DNA from 4 places in the Pantoea sp. X-Soil-MYKO-1785 genome. Region 1 is predicted to be linked to each of the others. Evidence: predicted binding sites of a transcription regulator. Region 1 holds the regulator's gene; each other region holds the start of a gene.
The links. Region 1 encodes PurR, which represses purine synthesis genes. Its sites were predicted from a motif close to CANGCAAACGTTTGCNTG; they were not measured.

Region 1 (7,986 bases):
AATATCCACGTAAGCAAAACGCTCACCGCAGGCTGACAGCGCCTGAACCGCCTGCGCAGAGAAACCGCAGCTTGGCAGTTTCGGGGAACCTTTCATGTACAGCAGGATCGGGTTTTCTGCGATCTGGCGCTGAATTTTTTCTACAGTACTCATAATTGCCTTCCTTAATTCATTACTTCGTGTTTGTTTATTGTAGCGACTTCGCCCCAGGACTGAAAACGAGATTTTGGCCGTTGCCCGATTAAATCGCCATGTTTGTTAACTCCTGTTTTCGGCCCTGTTAACCCATGATTATTAACCGCAGGTAACATATTAATAATTTGCAATAGTTTTGTAGATATAAGATGCTGAAAATGCTCATTTTCGACACAACTGTGCGTGTCCGAAAGATTAATAAAAAAAGGCGTTACGGTTTTCAGGCGAACTGGACTAGAATGGCTTCGGCACTGATCCTGGATCAGATTATTCCCAACTTTGTCGTGGTGCGTAGTGGCCCTGACAACTTAACTAAAACCGGACTATGCGTTTAATCATTACGCTTTTCATCCTTGCCTTTGCGCAACTGTTCTTCAACATCGCTTCTGCTTCCCCGCAGGCGCCGGTGAATGTCAGTTCGCATAAAGCAGAGAAAAAGAGTGCGCGCGAAGATGAGCGCCGCAAGCGTCGCCCGTTGAAAACGTCGGCGAAGAAAACACGCGTCAGCCCGATCCAGAAGCTCAAACTCAAAAAACAGAAAAAAAGCGAACTCAGCGCCAGCCATCTTTCCGCAAAGAAAAGCAAAACTCCACTCAAAACCGCCAGTAAAAAACGTTACGGCCATCAGCGTACGCTCAAAACCGCAGACGCCAGCAGCAGTGACATCGGCACCATTAAAATGAGCAAGTCACATCGTCAGCGCTACCAGAAAGCGCGTGAGACGGCGATGACCAAGCTGATGGGCCAGCTGGGCAAACCCTATCAGTGGGGCGGCACCTCACCGCACACCGGTTTCGACTGCAGCGGCCTAGTCTGGTACGCCTATAAAGATCTGGTCAAGTTTAAGATCCCGCGTACCGCCAATGAGATGTACCACCTGCGCGACGCCGCGCCGGTAAAACGCGAGTCGCTGGAGAAAGGCGATTTAGTCTTCTTCCGGATTAATGGTCGCGGCACCGCCGATCACGTTGGGGTTTATCTCGGCAACGGCAAATTTATTCAGTCACCTCGCACCGGCAAAGATATTCAGATCAGTGCGCTGGGTGAAGATTACTGGCAGCGCCACTACATCGGCGCGCGGCGGGTAATGACCCCGAAAACCATTCGTTAAGCGGCTTCGCTACGCGAAAATCAAACAGAGAAAAGCCGGGCGATGCCCGGCTTTTTCATTAGTGCAGCACCGCTGTAAAGCTAAAGGCGACGATCATCAGCAGACAGCCGACGGTAGTCATCAGGGCCAGTTTCAAATCAGTACTCATTTAGCGCTCCTTAGTCACATATTTTGTAGGGATAAGCCATTTTCCCATAGGGGCTGGTAAAAATCTCGTTTTATCCGTTCAGCCTTGTTAGAATCCTGCCTTTGTTGCGCAACGCGCGCAATCCCGGTTCCGTTTGCTCTCCTTTTCAGGCGCTCATTACCCGCCAGACGCCTGTTTACCGGTCAGAAAAGCTGCATAATTGCGGGGAAAACCCTGAGCAGACGCAAACGTTTAACATTATGCTTATCATTGCGTTAGATAAGCCCTGGAGTCCGATTTTAATGGCAACAATTAAAGATGTGGCAAAACGCGCCGGCGTCTCAACGACCACCGTTTCGCACGTCATCAACAAAACGCGTTTTGTCGCTGAAGAGACGCGCAACGCGGTCTGGCAGGCGATTCAGGAACTGCACTATTCACCGAGCGCGGTGGCGCGCAGCCTGAAGGTGAATCACACCAAAACGCTGGGCCTGCTGGCAACCTCCAGCGAAGCGCCCTACTTTGCTGAAATTATTGAAGCGGTGGAGAATCACTGCTTCGATAAAGGCTACACCCTGATTCTGGGCAATGCGCACAACGACCTGCAAAAGCAGCGTGCCTATCTCAGCATGATGGCGCAGAAGCGCGTCGATGGACTGCTGGTGATGTGCTCTGAGTATCCGGACGATCTGTTAAAGATGCTGGAAGAGAATCGCAATATCCCGATGGTGGTGATGGACTGGGGTGAATCACGCGCTGACTTCACCGACACGGTGCTGGATAATGCCTTTCAGGGCGGCTACCTGGCCGGACGTTATCTGATTGAGCGCGGTCACCGTGATATTGGCGCGATTCCCGGCCAGATGGAACGCAACACCGGCGGCGGACGTCACGCGGGTTTCCTCAAGGCGCTGGAAGAAGCAGGCATTCAGCCGCGTGCCGAATGGATCGTGCAGGGCGACTTCGAGCCGGAGTCGGGCTATCAGGCGATGCAGCAGATCCTGTCGCAGAAACAGCGTCCGACTGCGGTGTTCTGCGGGGGCGATATCATGGCGATGGGCGCGATTTGCGCCGCCGATGAGATGGGATTGCGGGTGCCGCAGGACATTTCGGTGATCGGTTATGACAATGTGCGCAACGCGCGCTACTTTGCGCCTGCGCTGACCACGGTGCATCAGCCAAAAGCGCAACTGGGTGAGAAAGCGCTGGAGATGTTGCTGGATCGCATCACCAGTAAACGTGAGATTTCTCAGACCATCGAAGTACACCCAACGCTGATTGAACGCCGTTCGGTGGCTGACGGTCCGTTCCGCGACTACCGCCGTTAATCTTCGCTTAACCACTCCTGATTAAGCGTTTGCGCATCACCCAGATAGCTGAGTAACCAGCCCGTTGCCGGTGATGCGCGATCTTCCGCCCAGCTTACGCAACAGGGACTGTCCGGAAACGCGACCGGCAACGTTAATTCTACCAGCGCTCCGCTGTCCAGTAATGGCCGCGCCAGATGCCCAGGCACCATCGCCACGCACAATCCCTCCAGCACGCAATCCAGTCCGGTCTGCCATTCCGGCACCACCAGCCGACGCTGATTGTCGAGCGTCCACGTCATCCGGCGCGGCAGCGCGCGCGAGGTATCTTCCAGCACCAGCGACGGCCAGCTGCGCAGGGTGTCGTCGTCAATCTGGCTCACCCCGGTCAGCGGATGGTGGTGCGCCACCACACAACGCCAGTTGAGCGTCCCCATGTCGCGAAAGGCAAAGCGTCCGCCGACCGGTATCGCCTGAGTGGCACCGATAGCCACTTCAACCCGATCATCGGCCAGCGCATCCCAGACGCCGTTAAACACTTCATAACTGATGTGCAACTCCATGTCGGGGAAATGGCGGTAAAAATCCTTGACTAACTGCCGGGTGCGCTGCGGCTTGACGATGCAGTCGACCGCAATACTCAGCTGTCCACGCCAGCCGTTAGCCAGCTGCTGACACTGGCGGCGGGTGGCGAGCATTTTTTTGATAACGCTGCGCCCTTCCCGGACAAAATGCTCGCCGGCGGGGGTTAATACCACCTCGCGATGCTGGCGCTCAAACAGCGGTACCGCCAGCCACGTTTCCAGCTGACGCACGGTGTAGCTGATAGCTGACGGCACCCGATGCAGCTCCTGCGCCGCGGCGCTGAAGCTGCCACCGCGCGCCACCGCATCCACCACCTCTAAAGCATATTCTGACCACATAATCTGCCTTCAAATTTTTTAACAGCAACCGGCAAATATTAGCGTTTCACAGCGGCAAACGCACCTTTTACACTCTGCCGCGTTCAACCTGCAAAATGAGAATCAGATGTCACCGTCAAAAGGATTTATGCCGTATCTCGCTCTGCTGAGCATGCTGGGCTTTTTAGCCACCGATATGTACCTGCCCGCCTTTGGCGCGATGCAGCAAACCTTTAACACCTCACCCGGCCTGATCAGCGCCAGTATGAGCCTGTTCCTGGCGGGATTTGCCTGCGGTCAGCTGTTCTGGGGACCACTGTCAGACCGCATCGGCCGCAAGCCGGTATTGCTGGCCGGTCTGGCGCTGTTTGCCGTCGGCTGCGCCGGTATGCTGTGGGTCAATGATATTTATCTGATGCTGGCGCTGCGCTTTGTTCAGGCGATCGGCGTCTGTGCCGCAGCCGTTAGCTGGCAGGCGCTGGTAGTCGATCGCTATCCGGCGGCGCGGGCCAACAAAGTGTTCGCCACCATTATGCCGCTGGTGGCGCTCTCACCGGCGCTGGCACCGTTGCTGGGTGCCTGGCTGATCGGCCATTTTCACTGGCGTTCTATTTTCCTGGTGCTGACGCTGATTGCCGTGGCGCTGATCCTTACCACCCTGCGCCTGCCGGGCAGCCGTAAAGCCAAAGGTGAACAAGGCGCACAGCCTGGTTTTTTCACCCTGCTGAAGTCGCGGGTCTACAGCGGCAACGTGCTGATCTACTCCGCCTGCTCCGCCAGCTTTTTTGCCTGGCTGACCGGCTCGCCGTTTATTCTGGCCGATCTGGGCCTGACGCCCGCCGACATCGGTCTGAGCTATCTGCCACAGACGGTTGCATTCCTGATTGGCGGTTTCGGCTGCCGCGCCCTGCTCAACCGTTTTACTGGCGCACAGTTGCTGCCGTGGCTGCTGGCGATCTATAGCCTGAGCATTCTGGCGCTGTTTGCGGTTGCGCTTTCCGGCCACAGTACGCTGGTCAACCTGCTGCTGCCGTTCTGCGGCATGGCGCTGGCCAATGGTGCCATCTACCCGATCGTGGTTTCCGCTGCGCTGATGCCTTTCCCTGACGCCACCGGTAAAGCGGCAGCATTGCAGAATACTCTGCAACTGGGATTATGCTTCGCCGCCAGCCTGGCCGTCTCGGCCGGACTGACGCAGCCGCTGCTGACCACTACCCTGATGATGGCGCTGACTATCCTGCTCGCCCTGCTCGGCTTCGTGATGCAGCGTGTTGCAAACGCACAATCTGATGTTGCCACCCCCTCTACCGCCTGCCAGGATAATCACTGAAGCAATGATTTTTTAGTTAGCTCACTAACAATAAGTCATTGAATATTGACCCGCGTGGGAATATACTCATTCGGGTCAATAAATCCGCATCAAATCAACAACATAATAACATTACACAATGATTGGCAACCGGCTCGCCGGGAGGATGTCTGCGCGCACGTCAGGATTTATGCGTCGGATCCTTTTGCACCATTTCAATCCTCTGTATCACGCCAGATATCTGGTTTACAGAGTCATCCGTGACTTTTCTCAATTCCTGAAGAAATTGACTATTCTTTTTCAGGTTAAGATTGGACAGGTGGTGGAGAAGCTATGAGTTCATCGTATGTAGAAGAAGTGAGCCTCGAAGAAAACCATTGGTATCGCATCGTTCACGAACTGCTGGAAAAAGCAGATATCGAAATTAATGGTTCACGAAGCTGGGATATTCAGGTTAAAAATCCTGACTTCTTTAAACGTGTTCTGCAGGAGGGATCGCTGGGTCTGGGCGAAAGTTATATGGACGGCTGGTGGGAATGCGATCGGCTGGATATATTTTTCCACCACGTACTCAAACATAAACTGGACCAGCAACTTCCTCATCATTTTAAAGATACGCTGCGTATTGCCGCGGCGCGCTTAACCAACCTCCAGTCGAAAAAACGCGCCTGGATTGTCGGTAAAGAGCATTATGATTTAGGAAACGATTTGTTTTCTCTGATGCTTGATCCTTATATGCAGTACTCCTGTGGCTACTGGAAGGAAGCCACCACGCTCGCCGCCGCGCAGGAAGCGAAGCTGGATATGATTTGCCGCAAATTAGCACTGGAGCCGGGCATGTCGCTGCTGGATATTGGCTGCGGCTGGGGCGGACTGGCAGAATTTGCCGCACGTCATTATGGCGTTAAAGTGCATGGTGTTACCATTTCGGCTGAACAGCAGAAACTGGCGCAGCAGCGCTGTGAAGGATTAGACGTCACCATTCTATTACAGGACTATCGCGATTTGAATGAACAGTTTGACCGCATTGTGTCGGTCGGAATGTTTGAGCATGTCGGTCCTAAAAATTACGCCACCTATTTTGATGTCGTCGATCGTAATTTAAAGCCAGACGGTATTTTCCTGCTGCACACCATCGGTGCGATTAAAACCGATATGAATGTGGATCCGTGGATCGATAAATATATTTTCCCGAATGGCTGTCTGCCTTCGGTACGCCATATTGCCGACGCCAGCGAACCGCATTTTATTCTGGAAGACTGGCATAACTTTGGCGCAGATTACGACACCACTCTGATGGCGTGGTATGAACGCTTTATCCAGGCCTGGCCGCAATTAGCAGATAGCTACGGTGAACGCTTTAAGCGCATGTTCTCTTATTACCTTAACGCCTGTGCCGGCGCGTTTCGCGCTCGCGACATTCAGTTATGGCAGGTGGTGTTCAGTCGGGGCGTGGAAGGCGGGTTACGCGTGGCGCGTTGAAACCTCTGCGGGAGCGGATAAACGATAAAAAAGGCGCTGATGCGCCTTCTTTTTTAGCTTTCTGCCGTCGGTTGCCCGGTCAGCATATTCATCGCCGCCGCCGCATCACGCTGCGCTAATACCCGCTCAACGGTGTCGACAATTGCCTGGGTATGCGGATCGATCTCGATATTAACCCGGTCGCCAAAGGTTTTTGTTCCTAAGGTAGTGCGTTCCAGCGTTTCCGGGATCAGATAGACGCAGAATTTGGTTCGGGTTACATCCCCGACCGTCAGGCTTATCCCGTCGATACCAACGAAGCCTTTGTGCAGGATATATTTCATCTGGGTCGGATCCTGGATCTTAAACCAGACTTCGCGGTTATGTTCCGACTGGATGATTTTGCAGATTTCAGCGGTGGTCATAATATGACCAGACATCAGGTGTCCGCCTATTTCATCGCTGAATTTTGCGGCGCGTTCAATATTGACCACATCTCCCTGACGTAAATCGCCGAGGTTGGTGACGCGCAGGGTCTCTTTTATTAAATCAAAACTGACCCGATCGCCATCAATAGCCGTCACGGTTAAGCAGCAGCCGTTGTGTGCCACCGATGCGCCCAGTGCCAGCCCCGGCAATAATTCTTCCGGCAACCTGACGGTGTGAGTACGGAACAGCTCTTTCTCATCAATGGACACTATTTCTGCGGTGCCCTGCACAATACCGGTAAACATAGTCTTTGCCTCTGCGAAGTTTGCGCTAGTTTATCACAGCTCACGTCCGCTGTTAGCTTTCAGCCGGCGGCGTAGCCTTACAGCGTAGCAAAACGCATGCAGTGACAAAGATTGGCGAATCCGCTATCGCCAGTTACACTAGCTGACGCAATTCCTGGGGCTTCCCTGCCCCGCCATTATTTCATTTAACTTTTCAGGTGTTAACGTGCAGAAGTATTTAACAGAAGCGCGTCAATTGCTTGCCCTTGCGATTCCGGTCATCCTTGCTCAGGTGGCTCAAACCGCAATGGGATTTGTGGATACCATTATGGCCGGCGCCGTCAGCGCCACGGATATGGCCGCCGTCGCTGTCGGCACCTCTATCTGGCTTCCGGCCATCCTGTTTGGTCATGGTCTTCTGCTTGCATTGACGCCCACGGTTGCGCAACTCAACGGCTCTGGCCGCCGCGAACGCATCGCCGAGCAAATCCGCCAGGGTTACTGGCTGGCCCTGTTTGTTTCGCTGTTGATCATGATGCTGTTATGGCATGCCGGCTACTTAATCCGGGCGATGCATGACATCGATCCGCTGCTGGCGATGAAAGCAGAAGGCTACCTGCATGCCCTGCTGTTTGGCGCACCGGGCTATCTGTTTTTTCAGGTGCTGCGTAATCAGTGCGAAGGCCTGTCGAAAACCAAGCCGGGTATGGTGTTGGGCTTTCTCGGTCTGATGGTTAATATCCCGCTGAACTACATCTTTATTTATGGCCATTTCGGCATGCCGGCGCTGGGCGGCGTGGGCTGTGGCGTGGCAACGGCCTCGGTCTACTGGGTGATGTTCATCTGCATGCGCTTCTGGGT
Region 2 (7,986 bases), 360 kb from region 1:
ACTTCTTCTATATAGAGAGATATTTATGAGCGTTGTGCCTGTAGCGGACGTACTGCACGGTCGCGTCGCGGTTGACAGTGAAGTCACCGTACGTGGTTGGGTGCGTACCCGAAGAGATTCAAAAGCCGGTCTTTCCTTCATCGCCGTATATGACGGCTCCTGCTTTAATCCCGTTCAGGCAGTCGTCAATAATTCTCTGAATAATTATCAGGATGAAGTATTGCGTCTGACCACCGGCTGTTCCGTGATTGTCACCGGCACCGTGGTGGCCTCGCCCGGTCAGGGCCAGGCTTTTGAGATTCAGGCAACCCGTCTTGAGGTTGTTGGCTGGGTGGAAGATCCTGACAGCTACCCGATGGCGGCGAAACGTCACAGCATTGAGTATCTGCGTGAAGTGGCTCACCTGCGTCCACGCACCAACCTGATCGGTGCCGTCGCCCGCGTTCGTCATACTCTGGCGCAGGCGCTGCATCGCTTTTTCCATGAAAATGGTTATTTCTGGGTCTCCACTCCGCTGATTACCGCCTCGGATACTGAAGGCGCCGGTGAGATGTTCCGCGTCTCAACGCTGGACCTTGAGAACCTGCCGCGCAACGATCAGGGCAAAGTCGATTTCAGCGAAGATTTCTTTGGCAAGGAAGCGTTCCTGACCGTTTCTGGTCAGCTGAACGGCGAAACCTATGCCAGCGCCCTGTCAAAGATTTATACCTTTGGCCCGACCTTCCGCGCAGAAAACTCTAACACCAGCCGCCATCTGGCGGAGTTCTGGATGCTGGAGCCGGAAATTGCCTTTGCGTCGCTGGATGATGCAGCTGCGCTGGCGGAAGCGATGCTGAAGTATGTGTTCAATGCGGTGCTGGAAGAGCGTGCTGATGACATGGCGTTCTTTGCTGAGCGCGTTGACAAAGAAGCGGTTGAGCGCCTGCAGCGTTTCATCACTACCGACTTCGCCCAGGTCGACTACACCGACGCGGTTGAGATTCTGATCAACTGCGGTCAGAGCTTTGAGAATCCGGTGTCGTGGGGTATCGATCTCTCCTCTGAGCATGAACGTTACCTGGCCGAGAAGCATTTTAAAGCGCCTGTGGTGGTGAAAAACTACCCGAAAGACATTAAAGCGTTTTATATGCGTCTGAACGACGACGGTAAAACCGTAGCGGCGATGGACGTACTGGCACCGGGCATCGGTGAAATTATCGGTGGTTCGCAGCGTGAAGAGCGTCTGGATGTTCTCGACGCACGTCTCGAAGAAATGGGTCTGAATAAAGAAGATTACTGGTGGTATCGTGACCTGCGTCGCTACGGTACCGTGCCACATTCTGGCTTTGGATTAGGTTTCGAACGTTTGATCGCTTATGTCACCGGTGTACAAAATGTAAGGGACGTTATCCCCTTCCCACGTACTCCACGTAATGCGAGCTTCTAACTTTCTGCATTAATTATAAGAAATTCATATATATAAAGAGGTCGGCACTGCCGGCCTTTTTTTATTTTTGTAAATTTTGAGTTCTCTCACAAAGTTCCGTGTTTTTTACATTTTGTAATACATATTTTCCTTTTGAAACCAGATTACGAGTTTCGTAGCATTTTCGAGGTAGAATTAAGGCTGGGGGGATGGAAAGATGCGTGCAGACACAGGAAGACACCAAACTTCTTTCAAGGTTCCCGTAAAGGTTTCTTGACGGCAGTGGCAGGTGTACAAATAACTCCAACGAGGGTAATGAATAATGATGAAGCGCAATATTCTTGCAGTGGTTATCCCTGCTCTGTTAGCCGCAGGCGCAGCAAACGCAGCCGAAATTTATAATAAAGACGGCAACAAACTGGACCTGTACGGTAAAGCCGTTGGCCTGCACTACTTCTCTGATAACGACGGCAACGATGGCGACAATACTTACGTTCGCTTCGGCTTCAAGGGTGAAACTCAGATTAACGACCAGCTGACCGGTTACGGCCAGTGGGAATACAACGTTCAGGCTAACAACTCTGAAGGCGATGATGCGCAAGACGGTAACAGAACCCGTCTGGGCTTTGCCGGTCTGAAATTCGGTGATGCTGGCTCAATCGACTACGGCCGTAACTACGGTGTGGTTTACGATGCAATCGGCTGGACCGATATGCTGCCAGAGTTCGGTGGCGACTCAGGATACTCAGATAACTTCATGAACGGTCGTAGCACCGGCCTGCTGACTTACCGCAACACTAACTTCTTTGGCCTGGTAGATGGCTGGGATTTCGCCGTTCAGTATCAGGGCAAAAACGAGCGTGATGAAATTCGTCGTTCGAACGGCGACGGCTGGGGTCTGTCAACTTCTTACGTCTCACCAATCGGTGTAGGTGTTGTGGGTGCCTATAGCAGCAGCGACCGTACCGATGCACAGGCCGCTGGCGTTGCAGCTAACGGTACTGTTGTAGGTCAGGGTAAACGCGCTGAAAACTGGGCAACCGGTCTGAAGTATGATGCAAACAATGTCTACCTGGCGGCTTACTACGGTGAAACCCGTAACTCAACGCCGTTCACGCTGACAACTGGTCCGGGCACCGATACCACCGCTTTCGCCAACAAAGCACAGAACATTGAACTGGTTGCACAGTATCAGTTCGACTTCGGTCTGCGTCCATCTATCGCCTACGTTCAGTCTAAAGGCAAAGATATCGAAGGCGTGGGCGATGCTGACCTGATCAAATACATTGATATCGGCGCAACCTACTACTTCAACAAAAACATGTCTACCTATGTGGACTATCAGATCAACCAGCTGGATGACAACAACCGTCTGGGTCTGAACACTGATGATACTGTAGCGGTTGGCCTGGTTTACCAGTTCTAATCTCGCTGTCAGAAGATGTTTAAAGACGGGGCCATCGGCCCCGTTTTTTTATGTCTGTTAGCCGGCAATAGCGCATTTCTCCTGCTCCTTTCCTCATTCATGCTCCACTGACGGCGGGCAGAGCGGAAGCAGGCGCGCAAAATGTATCAATAAGTCTCGCAAACGGTTGGCTTTTGCCTGGCCTGACGCTAACCTGAGAGCTCATTTTGCTAACGTTCCCGCTACTGGACCTGACTCATGTTTGAATCGATCTCTGCTGCACCCGCCGATCCCATTCTTGGGCTGGCCGATCTGTTTCGCGCTGATGACCGCCCTAACAAAATTAACCTCGGTATCGGCGTCTATAAAGACGAAACCGGCAAGACCCCGGTGCTGACCAGCGTTAAGAAAGCCGAACAGTACCTGCTGGAAAACGAAACCACTAAAAACTATCTCAGCATTGATGGTCTGGCTGATTTCGCCCGCTGTACCCAGGCGCTGCTGTTTGGCAACCAGAGCGCGCTGATTACCGCCGGTCGTGCGCGTACAGCACAAACCCCAGGCGGAACCGGTGCGCTGCGCGTGGCGGCGGATTTCCTTGCCACCCAGACCAGCGTTAAACGGGTTTGGGTCAGCAATCCCAGCTGGCCGAACCATAAAAATGTGTTCAATGCTGCCGGTCTTGAGGTATGTGAATACCAGTATTACGATGCGGAAAATCACTCGCTGGATTTTGATGGCCTGCTGGCGTCGCTGAAACAGGTGCAGGCGGGCGACGTGGTGCTATTCCACGGCTGCTGCCATAACCCAACCGGCATCGATCCCACGGCTGAACAGTGGCAGCAACTGGCACAGCTGTCGCAGGCTGGCGGCTGGTTACCGTTATTCGACTTTGCCTATCAGGGCTTCGCCCGTGGCCTGGAAGAAGATGCGGAAGGACTGCGTATTTTTGCCGCGTCGCATCAGGAACTGATTGTCGCCAGCTCCTATTCAAAGAACTTTGGTTTGTATAACGAGCGCGTCGGGGCCATTACGCTGGTGGCCGCTGATGCCAACGTGGCCGATACCGCCTTCAGCCAGGTGAAATACACTATCCGCGCCAACTATTCCAATCCGCCGGCTCACGGTGCGGCCGTGGTTGCCACCATCCTCGGCAACGATGCCCTGCGTACCATCTGGGAGCAGGAGCTGTCAGACATGCGCCAGCGTATCCAGCGTATGCGTCAGTTGTTCGTGAATACCCTGGCAGAGAAAGGTGCGCAGCGTGACTTCAGCTTCATCATCCGGCAGAACGGGATGTTCTCGTTTAGCGGCCTGACCAAAGATCAGGTGATTCGCCTGCGTGAAGAGTTTGCGGTCTATGCGGTTAACTCAGGACGGGTAAACGTGGCGGGCATGACGCCAGACAATATGTCGGCGCTGTGTGAGGCGATTGTCGCGGTGCTGTAATCGTGATGAAAAAATGGGCCAGCCGGCCCATTTTTTATTGCAGAAAAGGATTACTGATCCGTTCACGGCCCAGTGTTGAAATCGGCCCGTGCCCCGGCAGGAAAGTCACATCATCGCCCAGCGGCAGTAATTTTGTCCGGATGGCGTCGATCAGCTGCTGATGATCGCCCTGCGGGAAATCAGTGCGGCCGACACCGCCGTTGAAAATCACATCGCCTGAGATCAGTAGGCGTCCCTGACGATCAAAGAACACCACGTGACCTGGCGAATGGCCCGGACAGTGTAATACCTCCAGCGTCACCAGTCCGACCTGCACGCTGTCACCCTCTTCCAGCCAGCGATCCGGCGTGAAAGGCGCACACTCGTCCAGCCCGAACATGCGGCTCTGCGTCGGTAACGCTTCCAGCCAGAACGCATCGCGTTTCTGCGGTCCAACGACGGGCACCTGATAAAATGCCGCGAGTTCGACCGCCGCCCCGACATGATCGAGATGACCATGGGTGAGCAGAATCTGCGCGGGTTTCAGTTTGTGTTGTTCCAGCGTTTGTTTGATACGTTCGGCATCACCGCCCGGATCGACCAGCGCCGACTCCCCGGTGGTATCGCACCAGATAACCGAGCAGTTCTGAGCAAAGGCTGTAACAGGAATAATATGGTAATTCATAACGCTCCATGACCGGCTCACGCAGCGTTGCCGGCGTCGTTACCAGTGCCTGATCGGCCCGGTATCAATGTGCACAAAGTTGCTGCGAGGATAATATCCTACACCACCCGCGCGCAGAGATAACGCCGCTTTGCGTACATTGGCTAAGCTAACGCCTTCAATGTGGAAATCCATCGCCTGTCCTTTGGTGTGGTAGCTGTGTTTCGCCACGCCTGGGCCGCTCTCACGCAACATATTATTGGTGGCCAGGGAGCGATAACCGGAAACCAGCTGTACCGGCTTACGGGTTTCCAGCAGCGCCTGCAGACGGAAAATCTGGTCGAACAGATGGGGGTCGATGCTTTTCACTTTATTGGCGCGATAGTCACGGAAAAAGTGATTTAATCGTGACAACTCATCCCTGTCGTAACTCTTACCATTAAAAAATTCAGTTTTAAGGGTTTCACCCGTATGAAGATTATTAAGCGTTAATACCCGCGGGCGAGAAGTTGAAAGTGAAGCCCTTGCAGAAGCCGGCAATAATGCCAGTCCGGCGGCAGCACTTCCGCAAAGCAGTAGCTTGCGACGAAAAGAATCAATAGTAGACATTAACCGTATTACCTGAGAGTGAAGCCATAGAAATGTGCAAAAAGCGCACAGGCCGAACCATAACTTTCTCTCACAGAGGCGTCAACCCATCGTGGGCAGCTTTGTGCGGCGATCCCGGGTGGGATCGCCTTTTAATGAAGAAGTACATTCGCGGAGGAAGAGGCCTAACGATTGAAAATCAATCACTAGAGCAGCAATTGTTCAGCCCGTAATAGCGCCTGGCTGCCTGAACGTGCCGTGTCATCATAATTGTAAATATCTGTTCGGAACTGCGGTTTGCCGTCATCAGCGACCCAGGCGGTCAGATAATAGAGGTTGACCGGAATACGATGGCGAATCGGCACGTAGCGGGTATCGCCCTGCTTCAACGTGCTGGAGATGCGGGAATCATTCCATCCCGCATCCTGCAGCAACAGTCCGGCCAGTTCAGAAGCCTTGTTTACCCGCACGCAGCCTGAGCTCAGCGCACGGATGTCGCGCTGGAACAGATTATGATTCGGCGTGTCATGCAGATAGATAGCATCCGAACTCGGCATGTTGAATTTGTAACGTCCCAGCGCGTTCATCTGACCTGGAGCCTGCCGCAGACGATACGGGAACGAGGAGGCTGATACCATGCTCCAGTCGATCATGCTGGGGTCAATCACCTCGGCATCTTCACTCCAGCCTGACAGCAGCGTATAGCCATGTTTATACAGGTAGCCAGGGTCCTGCTTCACCTTCGGAATGATATCTTTGCGCACCAGCGTGGTCGGCACGTTCCACGGTGGATTCAGTACCACGTTGTTCAGCGCACTGCGCATCAGCGGCGTTTTACGATCGGGACGACCGACGATCACCCGTGATGACAAAATCTTGTTGCCATTGTTGTAGTAAATCAGTGAGTAGTTGGCGATGTTCACCATAATGCCGTTGTGCATATCATCCGGCAGCAAACGCAGTCGCTGGATATTCAGCGCCAGCAGGGAGGCGCGCATCTGCGGTGACACGTTAAGCCACTGACGCGTTCTGGCACCGATTGCTCCATCGCTATCCAGTCCCTGCCACTGTTGAAAACGTTTCACCGCCGCCACCAGCGTCGTGTCGTAGACATTCGCGCTGTTATTCGTATCCGGCGTCAGGCTTTGCACGTTGCCCGGTGACTGTGGCGATGAGACCGGCAGATCGGTGACCGGCGTAGCCGACGGACTGACCACTACCGGCTGGTCGCTGTGGCTGACCGGCACGGTTGAAACCGGAACTGCGTCCTCATCCGGTGCAGGTGCGGTGGTCTGGGCGGTCAGCATCCCGCTGCGCTGCAGAATTTCACGTAACGCCGGCACATCATCACTCACCTGTCCCGGACGCAGGGTTTCGCTATTTTTCAGCTGTGGCCACGGCCGTTTGTCGCTGAGCAATGTTTTAAGCGCAGCATGCATCGGGCGATATTGCGGGTGCTGCGGTTCCAGTGAGGTGATAAACACGCTGTCAGAACCGGCATTCACCGCGTTCTGCCACTGATTTACCACTGATACCGACGGTTGGGCCAGCTTATACGGCACGTTATTGTAGAGCCAGGTTTCACCCTGAGTGGGCACGCTGGAGACAAACTGCAGGTAGCCGAGCATCGCATCAGAAAGCGTCACATCACGGGCAAAACCAGAAATCGCCGGATCGGTCAGACGTTCAATCCAACGGGTAAACTGGGGTTGCACGCCAGAAAGCGCGGCTTCCGCCAGCTGCTGCTGAAACTTTTGCACCGCCTGGCGATCCTGCCAGATTGGTTGCATGTGACGCGACGCATACAGCGTGGCCAGTGAAGGCAGGTAAAATGGCTGATCGGCGCTGGAGAAGGCCTGCCGTATCTGTTGCTGACTTTCGGTAACTGACGTCGCCCCCTGAGTGATCCCCGGCATAGCGGCGATCACAGCGGCCTGCGGCAGCGTAAATGGAACCACGGTTAGCGCCAGCGCTAACAATGAACCAACGCGATGATGTTTAAACCTATTTGCCAGCAACATCCCTGCCCCCTCATCTGTTCAACTGCGCAGCGTTCCCTGAAACTACTGCGACCGGGCTGCTTACTCATAATGTTGAGTATACAAACAAAAACGGCATTTGCCTCACGCGACAAATGCCGTTACCAGATTAACCAATGGTTCTGTTTTTGACTACGTTTCCGCCTGCGATTTTTCACCGGCTAAATCGGGCAGCGAATCGCTCTCATCCTGACGTCGGGCCGGAGAAGGATCGGCAGCGAAACCGCGCAGTCCAACCACGTGCACGTGTTCGGTGTTGTTAAACACCTTACGCACCAGCTTGTAAGTCGTACCCTTCTCCGGACTGATGTTTTCCGGCGCGGCGATCACCAGCTGCATTTCCAGCCGCTCGCACAGCTCAAACAGCGTGGCGATAGAGCGCGCATCGAGACGGGCCGCTTCATCGAGGAACAGCAACCGGCATGGCGAAATGTCTTTACCGCGCAGGCGGCGCGAC
Region 3 (7,986 bases), 2.4 Mb from region 1:
ATCACCCCAGCGATTTCAGTGATGTCGGCGATAGAAGGTCTGGAAATTGCCGCGCCGTCGCTTGATCCCTTTATCGTGCCGCTGTCGATTGCGGTGCTGACGCTGCTGTTTGCGATTCAGAAACACGGAACCGGCATGGTCGGCAAGCTGTTTGCGCCGGTGATGCTGCTGTGGTTTCTGGTGCTGGCGATCCTCGGCGTTAACGGCATCATCAAGAACCCGGAAGTTCTTCAGGCGCTCAATCCTGCCTATGCGGTTAACTTCTTCCTGCAATACAAATCAGTCTCCTTCTTCGCGCTGGGCGCGGTGGTGCTGGCAATTACCGGCGTGGAAGCGCTGTATGCTGATATGGGCCACTTCGGTAAAATCCCGATCCGGCTGGCGTGGTTTTCAGTGGTGCTGCCGTCACTGGTGCTGAACTATTTTGGTCAGGGCGCGCTGCTGCTCAGCGATCCTAAAGCGATTAAGAACCCCTTTTTCCTGCTGGCACCCGACTGGGCGCTGATCCCAATGCTGATTCTGGCGACCCTGGCGACGGTCATCGCCTCGCAGGCGGTGATCTCCGGCGTCTTCTCGCTGACGCGTCAGGCGGTCCGGCTCGGGTATCTGCCCGGTATGCGGATCATTCATACCTCGGAGCGTGAATCGGGCCAGATTTATATTCCGATGATCAACTGGGTGCTCTATTTCGCGGTGCTGATTGTGATCATCAGCTTTGAACACTCCAGCAATCTGGCCGCGGCCTACGGCATTGCGGTGACCGGTACTATGGTGCTGACCTCGATTCTCTCCTGCACCGTGGCGATTAAAAACTGGCACTGGCACAAGCTGGCGGTTGGCGTGATCCTGCTGCTGATGCTGTTTATCGACGTGCCGCTGTTTACCGCGAACCTGGTTAAAATCTTCTCGGGTGGCTGGTTGCCGCTCTGCCTCGGCCTGGTGATGTTTATCATTATGACGACGTGGAAAAGCGAACGTTTCCGCCTGCTGCGTCGGATGCATGAGCACGGCAATTCACTGGAGGCGATGATTGCATCACTGGAGAAATCGCCGCCGGTGCGGGTGCCGGGCACCGCGGTCTATATGTCGCGCGCACTGAACGTGATCCCGTTTGCCATGCTGCATAACCTCAAGCACAACAAAGTGCTGCACGAACGGGTAGTGCTGCTGACGCTGCGTACTGAGGATGCGCCCTACGTGCACAATGTGCGGCGGGTGACGATTGAGCAGCTATCGCCGACCTTCTGGCGCGTGGTGGCCAGCTATGGCTGGCGCGAAACGCCGAACGTGGAGGAGATTTTCCACCGTTGTGGGCTGGAAGGGCTGAACTGCCGGATGATGGAGACCTCTTTCTTTATGTCGCATGAGTCGCTGATTATCGGCAAACGGCCGTGGTATCTGCGGCTGCGTGGCAAGCTGTTCCTAGCGTTGCAGCGCAATGCGTTACGCGCCCCGGACCAGTTTGAGATCCCGCCAAACCGGGTGATTGAGTTAGGCACTCAGGTCGAGATTTAACCTGTGCAACCCGCCTGACCGGTGGGTTTTTTATGACCAGCGCAGCGTTACGCACAATCCGCCGCCCGGGCGCTGGCTGAACGCCAGCTGCATCGCGTGCAGCTGAGCGATATTGCGCACAATCGATAATCCCAGCCCGCTGCCGCTTTTCTCCTGGCCGGGCGGTCGCCAGAAACGCTCGCCTAACCGTTGCCGATCGGCTTCACTCAGACCCTCTCCGTTATCCTCGACGGACAGGCTGTTGGCCGCGAGCCGCACATCCACTTCACTGCCGGCGGGAGTATAGCGAATCGCGTTATCCAGCAGGTTGCGTACCAGCAGCGAGAGCAACAGCGGATGGCCCTGAATTACTGGTTCAGCTTCCGCGTGCAGACGCAAGGTTACGCCAGCTTTATCCGCCAGCGGCAGTTGCGCCGCCAGCGTTTCCTGCAGCGTCTGTTTTAACGACACCGGTTCAAAGGCACTGCGGGCATCATCCGCTTCCACCCGCGACAGGGTAAGCAGCTGATCCACCAGCCGGGTGGCGCGCGTAATGCCGCTATCCAGCTGTTTCAGCGCATGGGTGCGCATCGCTTCATCGTCGACGGCCAGCTGGATCACTTCGCTTTGCACCTGCAACGCAGCCAGTGGACTGCGCAGCTCATGCGCGGCATCTGAGGTAAAACGCCGTTCACGTTGCATCATTGCATTGATGCGGCTGAACAGGCCGTTCAGCGCAAAAATTAGCGGCTGCACCTCTTTCGGCACCCGTTCGGCCTGCAAAGGAGTACCGTCATCCGGCGCTCGCTGCGCCAGTTGCGTAGCCAGCTGCTTTAACGGACGTAATTCCGACCAGACCAGGCCGATCAGCAGCAGCAGCATAAAAGGCAGGGCGATCAGCCAGGGTAATACGCTGGCCTGCATCAGATCACCGGCCATCTCATCGCGATATTCTCTCTCCTGGCCGACCACCACGCGGAACTGCTTGTCTGGCGTGGTCAGCCAGACAAAACGCCAGCGGTCATCATCATTAGTGAGCTGGCCATCATGAAACCCCTGGTAGTCCGCCTCAAACGGCAGGTATCTGCCATTATCGCCATCGTTGAGCACCTGCCGGCCATCAGGGGTGAAGACAGCAAATGCCAGCGCGTCATCATCCTGATCGCCACGGTGGTGCCGCAGCAGCTGTCGGGTTTTTGGCAGTGACGGCGCGTCAAGCGAGGCGTAATCGAGGGTCAGCAGGCGCTTGGCCAGCAGCATCTGCTGGGTGTCGAACAGCTCGTTAATGGTGTCTCGCGTCTGATGCCAGGCACTGAGGCTGGCACTGGCCCAGCAGATGCCCAGCAGCAGCACAAAACCGATGCCAAGCCGCAGAAACAGACTTATCGATCGCATTCTGTCGCTCCAAGGGTGTAGCCGACGCCGTGCAGCGTGCGGATAAACTGGCTGCCGAGTTTCTTACGCAGATGATGAATATGCACTTCCACCGCATTGCTGGAGACATCGGCGTCCCAGCTATACAGTTTTTCTTCCAGCTGGCTGCGGGTCAGCACCCGTCCAGGGTTGCGCATAAACAGCTCCAGCAGCGCCAGCTCGCGGCTTTTCAGCTCTATCGGCTGGCCGTCGCAGGTGACGCTGTGGCTGTCGGGCTTCAGTACCACGTTGCCATGACGCAGCTCCGGTTGCAGCTGACCATGCCGGCGGCGGATCAGCGCCTGTAAGCGGGCTGCCACTTCGGTCAGGGCGAACGGTTTGCAGAGATAATCATCCGCACCCATCTGCAGCCCTTCGACTCGCTGATCGAGCGCATCGCGCGCCGTCAGGATCAGCACCGGCACATCCTGCCCTTGCTGACGCCACTGTCGCAGGATATCCAGCCCGTCCCGTTCGGGCAGAGACAGATCGAGGATCACCGCATCCCACGGCGCGGCGTTTAATGCCTGAAATCCGGCCTCGCCGGAGGTAAACCAGTCGACGCTAAATCCCAGCTTACCCAGTCCCGCTTTAATCCCGTCGCCAATTAAGCGATCGTCTTCTATCAGTAAAATACGCATCATTTCTCCCGGCGGTGATAGCGCTTTATACGAAGCAGACAGCCGCTTGTACAGCGCATTTCGGCGAAAATGGCTTATTTTTGCTTCTTAAGAAGCTGTTAAGAACCTTATGGTCAACTAGGCTCAACAAAACGAAACACATCATGGAAACGAGGTGACAAAATGAAAAAGCACGCTGCAATTTTAGCTGTCGTTATGCTGGCTTCTGCCCCGGTTTTTGCTGCTCAGCAAGGCGGCTTCGTCGACCCCAACGCCCCGGCGGCACAGGTTCAGAGCCGACAGGGCGGCTTTAGCGCTGACCACACCAGTGTGGTGACGGTGAAGCAGGCAGAAGAGATGAAGGATGACAGCTGGATTACCGTACGCGGTAAGCTGGAAAAACAGATCGGCGATGAAGATTATCTGTTCCGCGATCAGACCGGTACCATGAAAGTCGAGATCGACCATAAGCACTGGAACGGCCAGACTATCTCGCCAAAAGATACCGTTGAACTGACCGGTGAGCTGGATAAAGATTTCAACAGCATCGAAATGGACGTTAAACAGGTGAAGAAACTGCCTTAAACGTCCAGCCCGGGACCGCATCAGCGGTCCTTTTTTCTGCCCTGCTGCCCGCCTTAATTCAAATTTTCCGCCGCATAAGCGAAACGTTTCGATAGCGATCACAAATTTCAGCTTCGCCGATTGAGTTGCTGGCGGCTTTTCATACACTCCTGTCAGCGAAACGTTTCGCTGTGGAGTGAAAAATGAAAAAAGGTCGCTTGTTAAACGCTGAACTCTCTCACGTGATTGCCCGTCTGGGTCACACTGATACGCTGACGATTGCCGACGCCGGTTTGCCGATCCCGGCAGGACCGCAACGCATCGATTTAGCCCTGATACCGGGTACGCCCGATTTTATCGAGGTGGTTAAGGCCGTCACGCTTGAGATGCAGGTAGAAAGCGCCCTGATTGCGGAGGAGATTAAGCAGCACAATCCGCCGCTCCATCGCGCACTGCTCGCCGTGCTCGAAGCCTTGCAACAGCACCAGGGGAATAGCATCACCATCCGCTACACCAGCCATGAACAATTCAAACAACAAACGCAACGCAGTCAGGCGGTCATTCGCAGCGGAGAGTGTTCTCCGTTTGCGAATGTCATCCTGAGCGCCGGTGTGACCTTCTGAGGCCGCTATGCAACCTTTACTGCAGCTCAACGGCATTGAAAAATCGTTCCCTGGGGTAAAAGCCCTGAAGGGTGCTTCGCTGAATGTCCGGGCAGGACGCGTTATGGCGCTGGTGGGTGAAAACGGTGCCGGCAAATCCACCATGATGAAAGTGCTGACCGGAATTTATCAGTTCGACGCCGGTTCGCTGCACTGGCTCGGCCAGGAGACCCGCTTCAATGGCCCTAAAGCGTCACAGGAAGCGGGCATCGGCATTATTCATCAGGAACTGAACCTGATCCCTCAGTTAACCGTGGCGGAGAATATATTTCTCGGTCGCGAATTTGTTAACCGTTTTGGCCGCATCCAGTGGACGCGCATGTATGCCGAAGCGGATGCGTTGCTTAAGCGGCTTAATCTGCGCTTCAACAGCCACAAGCTGGTCGGCGATCTGTCGATTGGCGATCAGCAAATGGTCGAAATTGCCAAAGTGCTGAGCTTTGAGTCGCAGGTGATCATCATGGATGAGCCGACCGATGCGCTGACGGATACCGAAACGCTGTCGCTGTTTCGGGTGATCAACGAACTGAAAGCGCAGGGCTGCGGCATCGTCTATATCTCACATCGTATGAAAGAGATCTTTGAGATCTGCGATGACGTCACGGTGTTCCGTGACGGCCAGTTTATTGCCGAGCGTCCGGTCAGCGAACTGACCGAAGAGAGCCTGATCGAAATGATGGTCGGTCGCAAACTGGAAGATCAGTATCCTCATCTGGATCAGGCGCCAGGCGAGGTGCGGCTGAAAGTCGACAACGTCAGCGGTCCCGGCGTGCACAACGTCAGCTTCAGCCTGCGCAAAGGTGAAATTCTGGGCATCTCCGGACTGATGGGCGCGGGCCGTACCGAACTGATGAAAGTGCTGTATGGCGCGTTGCCGCGCTATCAGGGCAGCCTGTGGCTCAGCGGTCGGGAAGTGGTGACGCGTTCGCCACAGGATGGGCTGGCTAACGGCATCGTCTATATCTCGGAAGACCGTAAGCGTGACGGCCTGGTGCTGGGCATGTCGGTCAAAGAGAACATGTCGCTGACCGCGCTGCGCTATTTCAGTCATGGCGGCGGCACGCTGAAGCATGCGGCTGAGCAGCTGGCGGTGGGTGACTTTATCCGGCTGTTCAACGTGAAAACCCCCTCTATGGCTCAGCCGATCGGGCTGCTTTCCGGCGGCAATCAGCAGAAAGTGGCGATTGCCCGCGGCCTGATGACCCGTCCCAACGTGCTGATTCTTGATGAGCCGACCCGTGGCGTCGATGTTGGCGCGAAAAAAGAGATCTACCAGCTGATTAACCAGTTTAAAGCCGAAGGGCTGAGCATCATCCTGGTCTCTTCTGAAATGCCGGAAGTATTAGGAATGAGTGACCGCATCCTGGTGATGCATGAAGGCCGTTTAAGCGGCGAATTTACCCGTGAAGAAGCCACTCAGGAGAGCCTGATGGCCGCCGCCGTAGGCAAGCAACACAGCGAGGATTTAGTGGTATGACGACCCAATCTTTACCTGCCAGCCGCCGCTGGTTTAGCAAAAGCTGGTTACTGGAACAAAAGTCGCTGATTGCGCTGATGGTGTTAATTGCCGTGGTGGCGAGTCAGAGCCCGAACTTCTTTACCGTAGCCAACCTGTTCAACATTCTGCAGCAGACTTCGGTGAACGCCATTATGGCGGTCGGCATGACGCTGGTGATTCTGACCTCGGGTATCGATCTCTCGGTGGGCTCGCTGCTGGCGCTGACCGGGGCGGTAGGCGCGTCGCTGGTTGGCATGGAAGTGAATGCGCTGGTGGCCGTGGCGGCGTCTCTGGCGCTCGGCGCAGCGATCGGTGCGCTGACCGGCACCATCGTGGCGCGCGGTAAGGTGCAGGCATTTATCGCCACGCTGGTGATGATGCTGTTGTTGCGCGGCGTCACCATGGTCTACACCGACGGCAGCCCAATCAGCACCGGGTTTAATGCCAACGCCGATCTGCTGGGCTGGTTTGGTATTGGTCGTCCGCTGGGTATTCCTGCGCCGGTATGGCTGATGGCGCTGGTGTTTATCGCCGCCTGGTACATGCTGCACCACACCCGCCTCGGCCGCTACATCTATGCGCTGGGTGGCAACGAAGCCGCGACTCGCCTCTCCGGTATCAATGTTAATCGCGTCAAGGTCATCGTCTATTCACTGAGTGGCATGCTGGCCGCGCTGGCGGGCACCATTGAGGTGGCGCGTCTCTCCTCAGCGCAGCCAACGGCCGGTACTGGCTATGAGCTGGATGCAATTGCCGCCGTGGTGCTGGGCGGTACCAGCCTGGCGGGCGGTAAAGGACGTATTGTCGGCACGCTGATTGGTGCGCTGATCCTCGGTTTCCTTAATAACGGCCTGAACCTGATGGGCGTCTCTTCGTACTACCAGATGATCGTTAAAGCGGTGGTAATCCTGCTGGCGGTGCTGGTGGATAATAAAAGCAGTAAATAACTCTGACCTTTACACAGGATGAAATGATGAAAAAGTTAACCGCACTGGCCATGATCCTTGGCGCGACGCTCAGTACCAGCGCCATGGCAAAAGAGACCATCGCGCTGGTGGTATCGACCCTCAATAACCCGTTCTTTGTTTCACTGAAAGAGGGCGCACAAAAAGAAGCCGACAAACTGGGTTACAACCTGGTAGTGCTGGATTCGCAGAATAACCCGGCGAAAGAGTTAGCGAACGTGCAGGATCTGACGGTGCGCGGCACCAAACTGCTGCTGATCAACCCAACCGATTCTGATGCGGTCGGCAACGCAGTGAAGATGGCTAACCAGGCCAACATCCCGGTCATTACCCTGGACCGCGTGGCCGCGCAGGGCACGGTGGTCAGCCACGTCGCCTCTGATAACCGTTTCGGCGGGAAAATGGCCGGTGACTTCATCGCTAAAAAAGTCGGCGAAAGCGCCAAAATTATTGAACTGCAGGGCATTGCCGGCACCTCCGCAGCCCGTGAACGTGGCGAAGGATTCAAACAGGCTGCTGATGCCCACAAGTTCCAGATCCTTGCCAGCCAGCCGGCTGACTTTGATCGCACTAAAGGGCTGAACGTGATGCAGAACCTGCTGCAGGCCCACCCGGATGTGCAGGCGGTGTTTGCGCAGAATGATGAAATGGCGCTGGGTGCACTGCGTGCGCTGCAGACCGCCGGTAAAACCGATGTGATCGTGGTGGGGTTTGACGGCACCGCTGATGGCGTGAAAGCGGTAGAAGGTGGCAAACTGTCTGCGACCGTG
Region 4 (7,986 bases), 1.6 Mb from region 1:
CGCTGTTGACCTGCTCTGGCGAATCGGACAGAAGCTCGTTGACCGCAACAATCTCACCGCTGATCGGTGCATAGATGTCGGAGGCTGCTTTGACGGATTCGGCGACCGCACACTCTTCACCGGCAGCAAAGGTTGCGCCGACTTCAGGCAGATCGACAAATACCATGTCACCCAGCAATTCCTGCGCGTGTTCAGTGATGCCTACGGTGTAAGAACCATCTTCTTCTTTGCGCACCCACTCGTGGCTGTCGCGGTACTTCAACGTATTCGGCACATTGCTCATTGGCCATTTCTCCTGAATAAAATTTACTGGGCGACCGGTTTACCGGCGCGGACAAAAATCGGTCGGGTAACCTTTACCGGCATCTGGCGGTTACGGATCTCAACGATGGCGGTGTCACCGATACTGGCTGGGACGCGCGCCAGGGCAATGCTGTAACCCAGAGTGGGCGAAAACGAACCGCTGGTGATGATTCCTTCCTGTGGCTGGCCCTGATCGTCGGTAAAGCGCACGGGCAGGCCGTTACGCAGCACGCCTTTTTCGGTCAGGATCAGCCCGACCAGTTTTTCAGTGCCGCGTTCGCGCTGTAACGTCAGCGCTTCACGCCCGATAAAGTCACGGTCGGCCGGTTCCCAGCTCACCGTCCAGCCCATGTTGGCAGCCAGCGGTGAAACGCCTTCGTCCATCTCCTGACCGTACAGGTTCATGCCGGCTTCCAGCCGCAGCGTGTCACGTGCACCGAGACCGGCAGGTTTAACCCCGGCGGCCAGCAGCCGTTGCCAGAAATCGGCCGCCTCTTCTGCCGGTAACGCAATCTCATATCCCGCTTCACCGGTGTAGCCGGTGGTGGCAATAAACAGCGCCTCCGCCTGCACGCCGAAGAACGGCTTCATGCCGGAAACCGCCTGCCGTTGTGCCTCGCTGAACAGCGTCTGCGCTTTTTGCTGGGCCTGCGGCCCCTGCACGGCAATCAGCGCCAGATCGTCACGTTCGGTGAGCGTAATGCCATAGCCCTGCGCATGTTCAGCGATCCAGCCGAGGTCTTTCTCCCGCGTCGCGGAGTTCACCACCAGCCGGAAAAAGTCTTCGCTCATAAAGTAAACAATCAAATCATCAATGACGCCACCCGATGCATTCAGCATGCCGGTATAGAGCGCCTTGCCGGGCTGAGTCAGTTTTGCCACGTCATTTGCCAGCAGGTAGCGCAGGAATTCGCGGGTACGCGGGCCTTCCAGGTCAACAATGGTCATGTGGGAGACATCAAACATGCCGGCGTCATTGCGCACCGCATGATGCTCATCCATCTGGGAGCCATAGTGCAGCGGCATCATCCAGCCATGAAAATCCACCATGCGAGCGCCGCAGGCCTGATGCTGTTCAAACAGAGGTGTTTGCTGAGTCATAACCATCCTGTGCAGAAGCGAGTGAGTACCAAACCGCGCCGCAAACCGTGCCGACGCAAACGTTCTCTTTAAGCTGACGTTACCACCGAACCTGACGATTCACCATAAGCAAACCGGGGTCGAAAGCTGATGCACAGCCTAACCAGGAATAATCACCGGCAGGATAAAAAACTGCGATTTTGTGATTAATCGCGCAATAAATGTAGGGAGGTTAAATATACGCAGCAAATTTATGCGAGAAGCCGTTCAGGATGTTAAAAAAATGCCGTCACCGACAAGTCACCAAATAAGAAAAAGTAATGCGAATTGAGCGGCAAAATTAGAATAAATCAAACGAGGGGCGATAGTGGTGCGGCACTGCCTTGTGATGGTGCAGAGGGGTTTCAGACAGAAAAAAAGCCAGCAAATGCTGGCTCAGAAGCGGGTCAGATCGGGGTTCAGCGTAGCCACGCCGGCAGGTCATTCAGGCCCATCGCCTGCTTCAGCATCCGCGGTTTAACGCCCGGCAGGCTGTCTGCCAGCTTCAGGCCGACATCGCGCAGCAGTTTTTTGGCCGGGTTGTTACCGGCAAACATCTCGCGGAAGCCCTGCATGCCAGCCAGCATCAGCGCGGCGCTGTGCTTGCGGCTGCGTTCGTAGCGGCGCAGATAGAGGTGCTGTCCGATATCTTTACCCTGCTGATGCAGTCGGCGAATCTCACCGATCAGTTCCGCCGCGTCCATAAAGCCCAGGTTTACGCCCTGCCCTGCCAGTGGATGAATGGTGTGGGCCGCATCCCCGACCAGCGCCAGACGATGTGCGGCAAAATTACGCGCATAGCGCGCCGTCAGAGGAAACGATTTACGCTCGCTTTCCAGCTGGCACAGGCCGAGCCGCATATCAAACGCCACCGACAGCTGCTGATTGAATAACGCTTCCGGCATGCTCTCCAGCCGGCTCGCCTCCTGCGGTGACAGCGACCAGACAATCGAACTCAGATGCGGGTCCTGCATCGGCAGGAAAGCCAGAATACCGTCGCCATGGAACACCTGACGCGCTACCGCATCGTGCGGCATCCCGGTGCGGACGTTAGCGACCAGCGCGTGATGATCGTAATCCCAGAAGGTCAGCGGGATATCGGCTTTGTTACGCAGCCAGGAGTTGGCTCCGTCAGCCGCAATCATCAGACGCGCGGTTAACATATTGCCATCCTGCAGGGTAATAAAGGCTTCGTTATCGCCAAACGCCACCTGCTGCAGCTCGGCGGATGCCATCAGCGTCACGTCGCTGCAGGCGCTGGCGCGTTGCCACAGGGCGCGATGAATCACCGGATTTTCGATAATATGGCCCAGGTGAGACAGCCCCTGCTGTCGATCGTCAAAGGCGATACTGCCGAAACTGTCCTTATCCCACACTTCCATACCGTGATACGCACTGGCACGCAGCGAGAGAATGGTCGACCAGACATCCAGCTTCTGTAGCAGACGCTCACTGGCCGCATTGATAGCCGAGACGCGAATCGAGGGTGTATCACTCAGGCTGACTGGCGGCTCGGGAGATTTTTCCAGTACCGCGATGCGCAGTCCGCTGCCCTGCAGGCCACAAGCCACTGCCAGTCCGACCATACCGCCACCGGCAATCACCACATCAAAAGTTTGCATCAAAGCCTCTTTATTAACGCTTAACCCAGCCAAGCGTGCGCTCAGCCAGTTGATTTCGTAGCCACGGCAGATGATCCATCGCCAGCAGACCCAGATTACGCCCGATGACCAACGGCGTATGACGGTTGGCAAAGATACGCACTAAGCCGTCGGTAATACCGATGGTCGCGGCGCGATCCTGCTCACGGCGCTGCTGATAATGTTGCAGTACCGCATAGCTGCCGGGATCCTTTTGCTGTTGATGGGCTGACGCCAGCGTCCCGGCCAGCGACATTACGTCACGCAGGCCAAGGTTAAAGCCCTGTCCGGCAATCGGGTGCAGCGTCTGCGCCGCATTGCCGACCACCGCCACACGATGTGTGACCGGCTGTAGCGACCGGTGCAGCGCCAGCGGGTAATATTCACGCTGGCCGGCATGGGTAAATTTGCCCAGCCGCCAGCCAAACGCCCGCTGCAGTTCACTGAGGAATTCGGCTTCGCTCCAGCGCGTGAGCGCGTCACGCTGTGACAGCGGATGGCACCACACCAGCGACAGGCGATGATCTGACATCGGCAACAGGGCCAGCGGACCGTGCTCGGTGAAGCGTTCAAACGCCTGCCCCTGATGTGGCAACGCCGTAGTGACGTTGGCAATCAACGCCAGCTGCTGATAGTCATCGGTTTGCCACTGAATGCCGCAGGAGGCGGCCAGCGCAGAGCGTGAGCCGTCTGCCGCCACCAGCAGATCGCCATTTAGCTGCTCGCCATTATCAAGCGTTACCGTTACCTGTTGCTCGCTGCGGCTGGCCTGAGTAACGCGAGCCGGACAGCGCAGAGTGACGCCCGGCGCTTTCTTCAGTTCAGTAAACAGACGCTGTCCGACATCAAACAGCTCTACCACCTGCCCCAGCGCCGGAATGTCATAGTCAGCCGCCGCCAGCGAAACAAAGCCCGCATGACCGCGATCGGAAACATGAATCCGGGTAATTGGCGTGGCGCAGCCGGCAATGCGCTGCCACAGGTTGATATCGGCCAGTTGCTGGCAGGTGCCCGCCGCCAGCGCAATGGCGCGACCATCATAGCCGGGGTGTGCCCGGCTGGCGGGTTCGCTGCTTTCAATCAGCGTCACCGGCAACCGGCCCTGGGTCAGATGGGATATTGCCAGCGCCAGCGTCGCGCCGGTCATGCCGCCACCGGCAATCAGAATGCTCATGCTGTTTTTGCCGCCGCCATTAATGCTTCGATCGCTGCGGCATCCTTCACCACGCTGTCGGTAAGATTTTCATTGCCGGTTTCGGTGATCAGAATGTCATCTTCGATACGAATACCAATGCCGCGATATTCTGCCGGTACATCGGCATCCGGGCCGATGTAAAGCCCTGGCTCAATGGTCAGGACCATGCCTGGCTCAAGCACGCGATCGCGGCTGGGCGTGCCATAGTGACCGACATCATGCACATCTAACCCCAGCCAGTGGCTGAGGCCATGCATATAAAACTGGCGATGCGCCTCTTCGGCAATCAGTGTGTCGACCTCACCCTGCAGCACCCCCAGTTCAACCAGTCCGCTGACCATAATCTGCACCACTTCATCATTCACTTCGCGGATGCTGATCCCCGGACGGAACAGGCTGAGCGCGGTATACAACGATGTCAGTACGATGTCATACAGTGCGCGCTGCGGGGCACTGTACTTGCCGTTAACCGGGAAAGTACGGGTAATGTCACCGGCATAGCCGTGGAACTCGCAGCCAGCGTCGATCAGCACCAGGTCGCCGTCGCGCAGTTCGCTTTCATTCTCGGTGTAGTGCAGAATGCAGCCGTTTTCACCGGCGCCAACAATGGTGTTGTAGGCGGGAAAGCGCGCCCCGTGGCGATTAAATTCGTGATGAATTTCGCCTTCGAGCTGATATTCAAACATCCCTGGGCGACAGGCCTGCATCGCACGGGTATGGGCCAGCGCGCTGATTTCGCCAGCGCGGCGTAACAGCGCAATCTCATCGGCATCTTTGAACAGGCGCATCTCATGCACCCACGGGCGCCAGTCGGTCACCGTGGCCGGTGCGCTAAGATTCTGGCGGAAACCGCGGCGCAGTTTATCCAGCGCGTTAAACACCAGCGTGTCAGCTTGCGCATATTCACCCTGCGCGTGGTAAACCACATCCAGACCGTTGAGCAGCAGGTGCAGTTGCTCGCCAATATCGTTCCACGGCAGGGCGCGATCGACACCCAACGTTGCCGGTGCCGCATCCTGACCCAGACGACGTCCGAACCAGACTTCTGCCGTCAGATCGCGTACCCGGTTAAACAGCACGCTATGGTTATGCGTTTCATCACTTTTAATCAGCACCAGCAGCGCCTGCGGCTCGTTGAAGCCGGTGAAATACCAGAAGTCGCTGTTTTGACGGAATGAGTATTCAGTGTCGTTGCTGCGCGTCACTTCAGGCGCGGCAAACAGCAACGCGGCGCTGCCAGGAACCATTTTCGCTAACAGCGCCTGTCGACGCTGCTGGAATCTGTCCAGTGAAATCATCTCTGCACTCCCTGTAATCTGACCTGTTTAAACTGACCAGGTGACCCGTTATCGTAAGCTTAGTGTAGCGTCGGTTTCTGAACTTCTGGCGCGGTCGGCTGTGGACGGGTAAAGGTATCGTGGCACAGCAGCGCTGCAACACGGACATACTCAATCACCTCTTCCAGCGACTGCTCCAGCTCTTCCTGATCTTCATCTTCTTCGTAACCCAACTGGGCGATGGTGCGTAAATCATCAATCGCCTCACCGGTTTCGCCAGTGACTTTATCCAGTTTAGGCTGTGTCACGCCAAGGCCGAGCAGAAAATGATTCACCCAGCCGGCCAGCGCGTCGGCGCGATCGAATACCGTGATGTCATCATCGCTGGGTAACAGCAGCTGAAACAGGAATCCCTCATCTTCCAGGGTGGTGGCGATATTTTCATGCAGTGCCTGTAACGGCATCGACAGGCTTTGTGAAAACGCCATGCCTTCATTGGCCAGATCGTGCACCAGGGTCTTCCAGCTGGGGTCCTGATTGCCGCCGCACAGGATGCCGCTCAGCAAGCCGTGCATTTCTGCGGGGGTCATCCCTACGCCCTGCTGTGAGAGCGCCGCCGCCAGCGCGTTGTAATCGGGGGTTGCGTTCTGTAAGGACATAAGTTTTCATCGTCGTTGGCAGAATAAGTTCGTGTTATGCTACCACTAGCTGCCTCAAGGTTTCCAGAAAAGGGGTTGTAACTTATTTCGCGGGTCTATATAGTTGCCCGCCTCCCAAGCCATTGACTGCTAAGGGAGTTGCGGGCGAAGTAATCAGTCAGGAAGGTGGCATGTCTGCACAACCGGTAGATTTACAAATTTTTGGTCGTTCGTTGAGAGTGAATTGTCCGCCTGAACAGCAAGATGCGCTGAATGCAGCGGCTGAAGATCTCAATCAACGGTTGCAAGATCTAAAAGTTCGCACTAGAGTCACCAATACAGAACAACTGGTGTTCATCGCCGCGTTAAACGTCTGCCACGAGCTGGCGCAAGAGAAAGTGAAAACGCGCGATTATGCTGCTAATATGGAACAGCGTATCCGTATGTTGCAGCAGACGATTGAACAGGCACTGGTTGAGCAAGGTCGCATCTCTGAGCGTGAGGGTGCGAAGTTCGAATAAAACTTCATGGTTGCTATACTCAGGCAACGGTGAGGTAAATTTTCTCTGAGATGTTTGCATGTGGGCCAGTCCCCTGAGCCGATATTTCGAAAAAACAGAATGTGACGCTCTGTAACCTGTGTGCATGCTCGGTTCGTCCGAGAAGCCTGATGGTTACGACGGCATGTTCACCTTGAACCAAGGGTTCAAGGGTTACAGCCTACGGCGGCATCTCGGAGATCTCTCTTCTGTAGTTCCAGCTAAAGTTCCCAGAGTAGTTCCCTGCTCGTCCCCTTGCGGTACCGGTATTTTCCCCGACTGTCATGTTATAGTTGCTTCAACTGCGACTTACCCGGCGGGGAAACCATGTCTGATTCTTCTCAGCTCCAGCTTCAAAGCCAGCGTCAGGCGATTCGCCAGCACGTTCGCCATTTGCGACGCGCCCTGACCGATGAGCAGCAGGAACAGGCGGCAGAGCAACTCGCTGAACATGCCCTCAATTACGCCCCGCTCACCGCCGCACAAAACGTGGCGCTGTTTCTGTCGGTCGATGGCGAACTCAACACCCGACCGCTGATTGCCCGACTATGGCAGCAGAAAAAGCAGGTGTTCCTGCCGGTGTTACATCCCTTCTCGCCCGGCAACCTGCTGTTTCTGCGTTATTCCACCGAAACCCAGTTGATGCGCAATAAGCTGCGCATTCCCGAGCCGCCGCTGGACATCCGGCAGTTGATTACCCTGGATCAGCTTGATGTGATGATGGTGCCGCTGGTGGCTTTCGACCAGTATGGACAGCGGCTGGGGATGGGTGGCGGTTTTTACGATCGCACCCTGCAAAACTGGCGGCAGCACGGTTTCCTGCCGGTGGGCCTGGCGCACGACTGTCAGCGCGTCGATAGCCTGCCGGTGGCCGACTGGGATGTGCCTTTGCCAGCAATAATGACGCCGTCAAAACTCTGGCAGTGGGAGTAGACGAATCGCAGTCACGCGCAGTTTCAGCCGGCCAGACACCCCGAATCAGAATGAATCTGGCAGCCACGAATCAGCTCAACGTGCAGGCACGGTCAGAAGGGGAAAGCGTCCCGCGCAAGGGACTGCGCGGGCCGGGCAGCAGGGATAACGTCTTTGCGACTTTCCGATCTGACCGTGTTTCCTGTGCATGCACGGTTTCACAGCAGATCGGGCCTGACGTTATCAATCATCTGAAGAGAGGTGACTGAGCCCCTCTTCAGGTTGATATTGCTTAGTAAAGCAGACGGGCGCGAATAGTACCCGGAATCGCTTTCATCAGCTGTAACGCTTTATCAGCCAGCT

Region 2: a site for PurR is predicted at 2,987-3,004, ahead of AC6I8D_RS06630 (amino acid aminotransferase). Genes of this name have one in related genera too.
Region 3: a site for PurR is predicted at 4,266-4,283, ahead of rbsD (D-ribose pyranase). Genes of this name have one in related genera too.
Region 4: a site for PurR is predicted at 1,457-1,474, ahead of gcvT (glycine cleavage system aminomethyltransferase GcvT). Genes of this name have one in related genera too.

What each region holds. Positions count from the first base shown of each region.
Region 1 covers NZ_AP036000.1:1,792,144-1,800,129, reverse strand. The annotation lists gene AC6I8D_RS08370 (Grx4 family monothiol glutaredoxin) at 1-156, opposite strand, end outside; gene AC6I8D_RS08365 (C40 family peptidase) at 521-1,306, shown strand; gene cydH (cytochrome bd-I oxidase subunit CydH) at 1,365-1,454, opposite strand; gene purR (HTH-type transcriptional repressor PurR) at 1,736-2,761, shown strand; gene punR (DNA-binding transcriptional activator PunR) at 2,758-3,663, opposite strand; gene punC (purine nucleoside transporter PunC) at 3,770-4,972, shown strand; gene cfa (cyclopropane fatty acyl phospholipid synthase) at 5,285-6,433, shown strand; gene AC6I8D_RS08335 (riboflavin synthase subunit alpha) at 6,487-7,146, opposite strand; gene AC6I8D_RS08330 (MATE family efflux transporter) at 7,352-7,986, shown strand, end outside.
Region 2 covers NZ_AP036000.1:1,429,964-1,437,949, reverse strand. The annotation lists gene asnS (asparagine--tRNA ligase) at 26-1,426, shown strand; gene ompF (porin OmpF) at 1,728-2,831, shown strand; gene AC6I8D_RS06630 (amino acid aminotransferase) at 3,069-4,259, shown strand; gene AC6I8D_RS06625 (MBL fold metallo-hydrolase) at 4,294-4,923, opposite strand; gene mepK (peptidoglycan L,D-endopeptidase MepK) at 4,963-5,511, opposite strand; gene ldtD (L,D-transpeptidase) at 5,697-7,511, opposite strand; gene mukB (chromosome partition protein MukB) at 7,662-7,986, opposite strand, start outside.
Region 3 covers NZ_AP036000.1:4,179,680-4,187,665, reverse strand. The annotation lists gene kup (low affinity potassium transporter Kup) at 1-1,515, shown strand, start outside; gene qseC (quorum sensing histidine kinase QseC) at 1,546-2,889, opposite strand; gene qseB (quorum sensing response regulator transcription factor QseB) at 2,877-3,548, opposite strand; gene AC6I8D_RS19855 (YgiW/YdeI family stress tolerance OB fold protein) at 3,711-4,112, shown strand; gene rbsD (D-ribose pyranase) at 4,295-4,714, shown strand; gene rbsA (ribose ABC transporter ATP-binding protein RbsA) at 4,722-6,230, shown strand; gene rbsC (ribose ABC transporter permease) at 6,227-7,198, shown strand; gene rbsB (ribose ABC transporter substrate-binding protein RbsB) at 7,225-7,986, shown strand, end outside.
Region 4 covers NZ_AP036000.1:3,411,903-3,419,888, forward strand. The annotation lists gene gcvH (glycine cleavage system protein GcvH) at 1-283, opposite strand, end outside; gene gcvT (glycine cleavage system aminomethyltransferase GcvT) at 307-1,404, opposite strand; gene ubiI (FAD-dependent 2-octaprenylphenol hydroxylase) at 1,842-3,044, opposite strand; gene ubiH (2-octaprenyl-6-methoxyphenyl hydroxylase) at 3,058-4,236, opposite strand; gene pepP (Xaa-Pro aminopeptidase) at 4,233-5,555, opposite strand; gene AC6I8D_RS16155 (YecA/YgfB family protein) at 5,615-6,193, opposite strand; gene zapA (cell division protein ZapA) at 6,364-6,693, shown strand; RNA gene ssrS (6S RNA) at 6,733-6,916, shown strand; gene AC6I8D_RS16170 (5-formyltetrahydrofolate cyclo-ligase) at 7,039-7,644, shown strand; gene serA (phosphoglycerate dehydrogenase) at 7,916-7,986, opposite strand, start outside.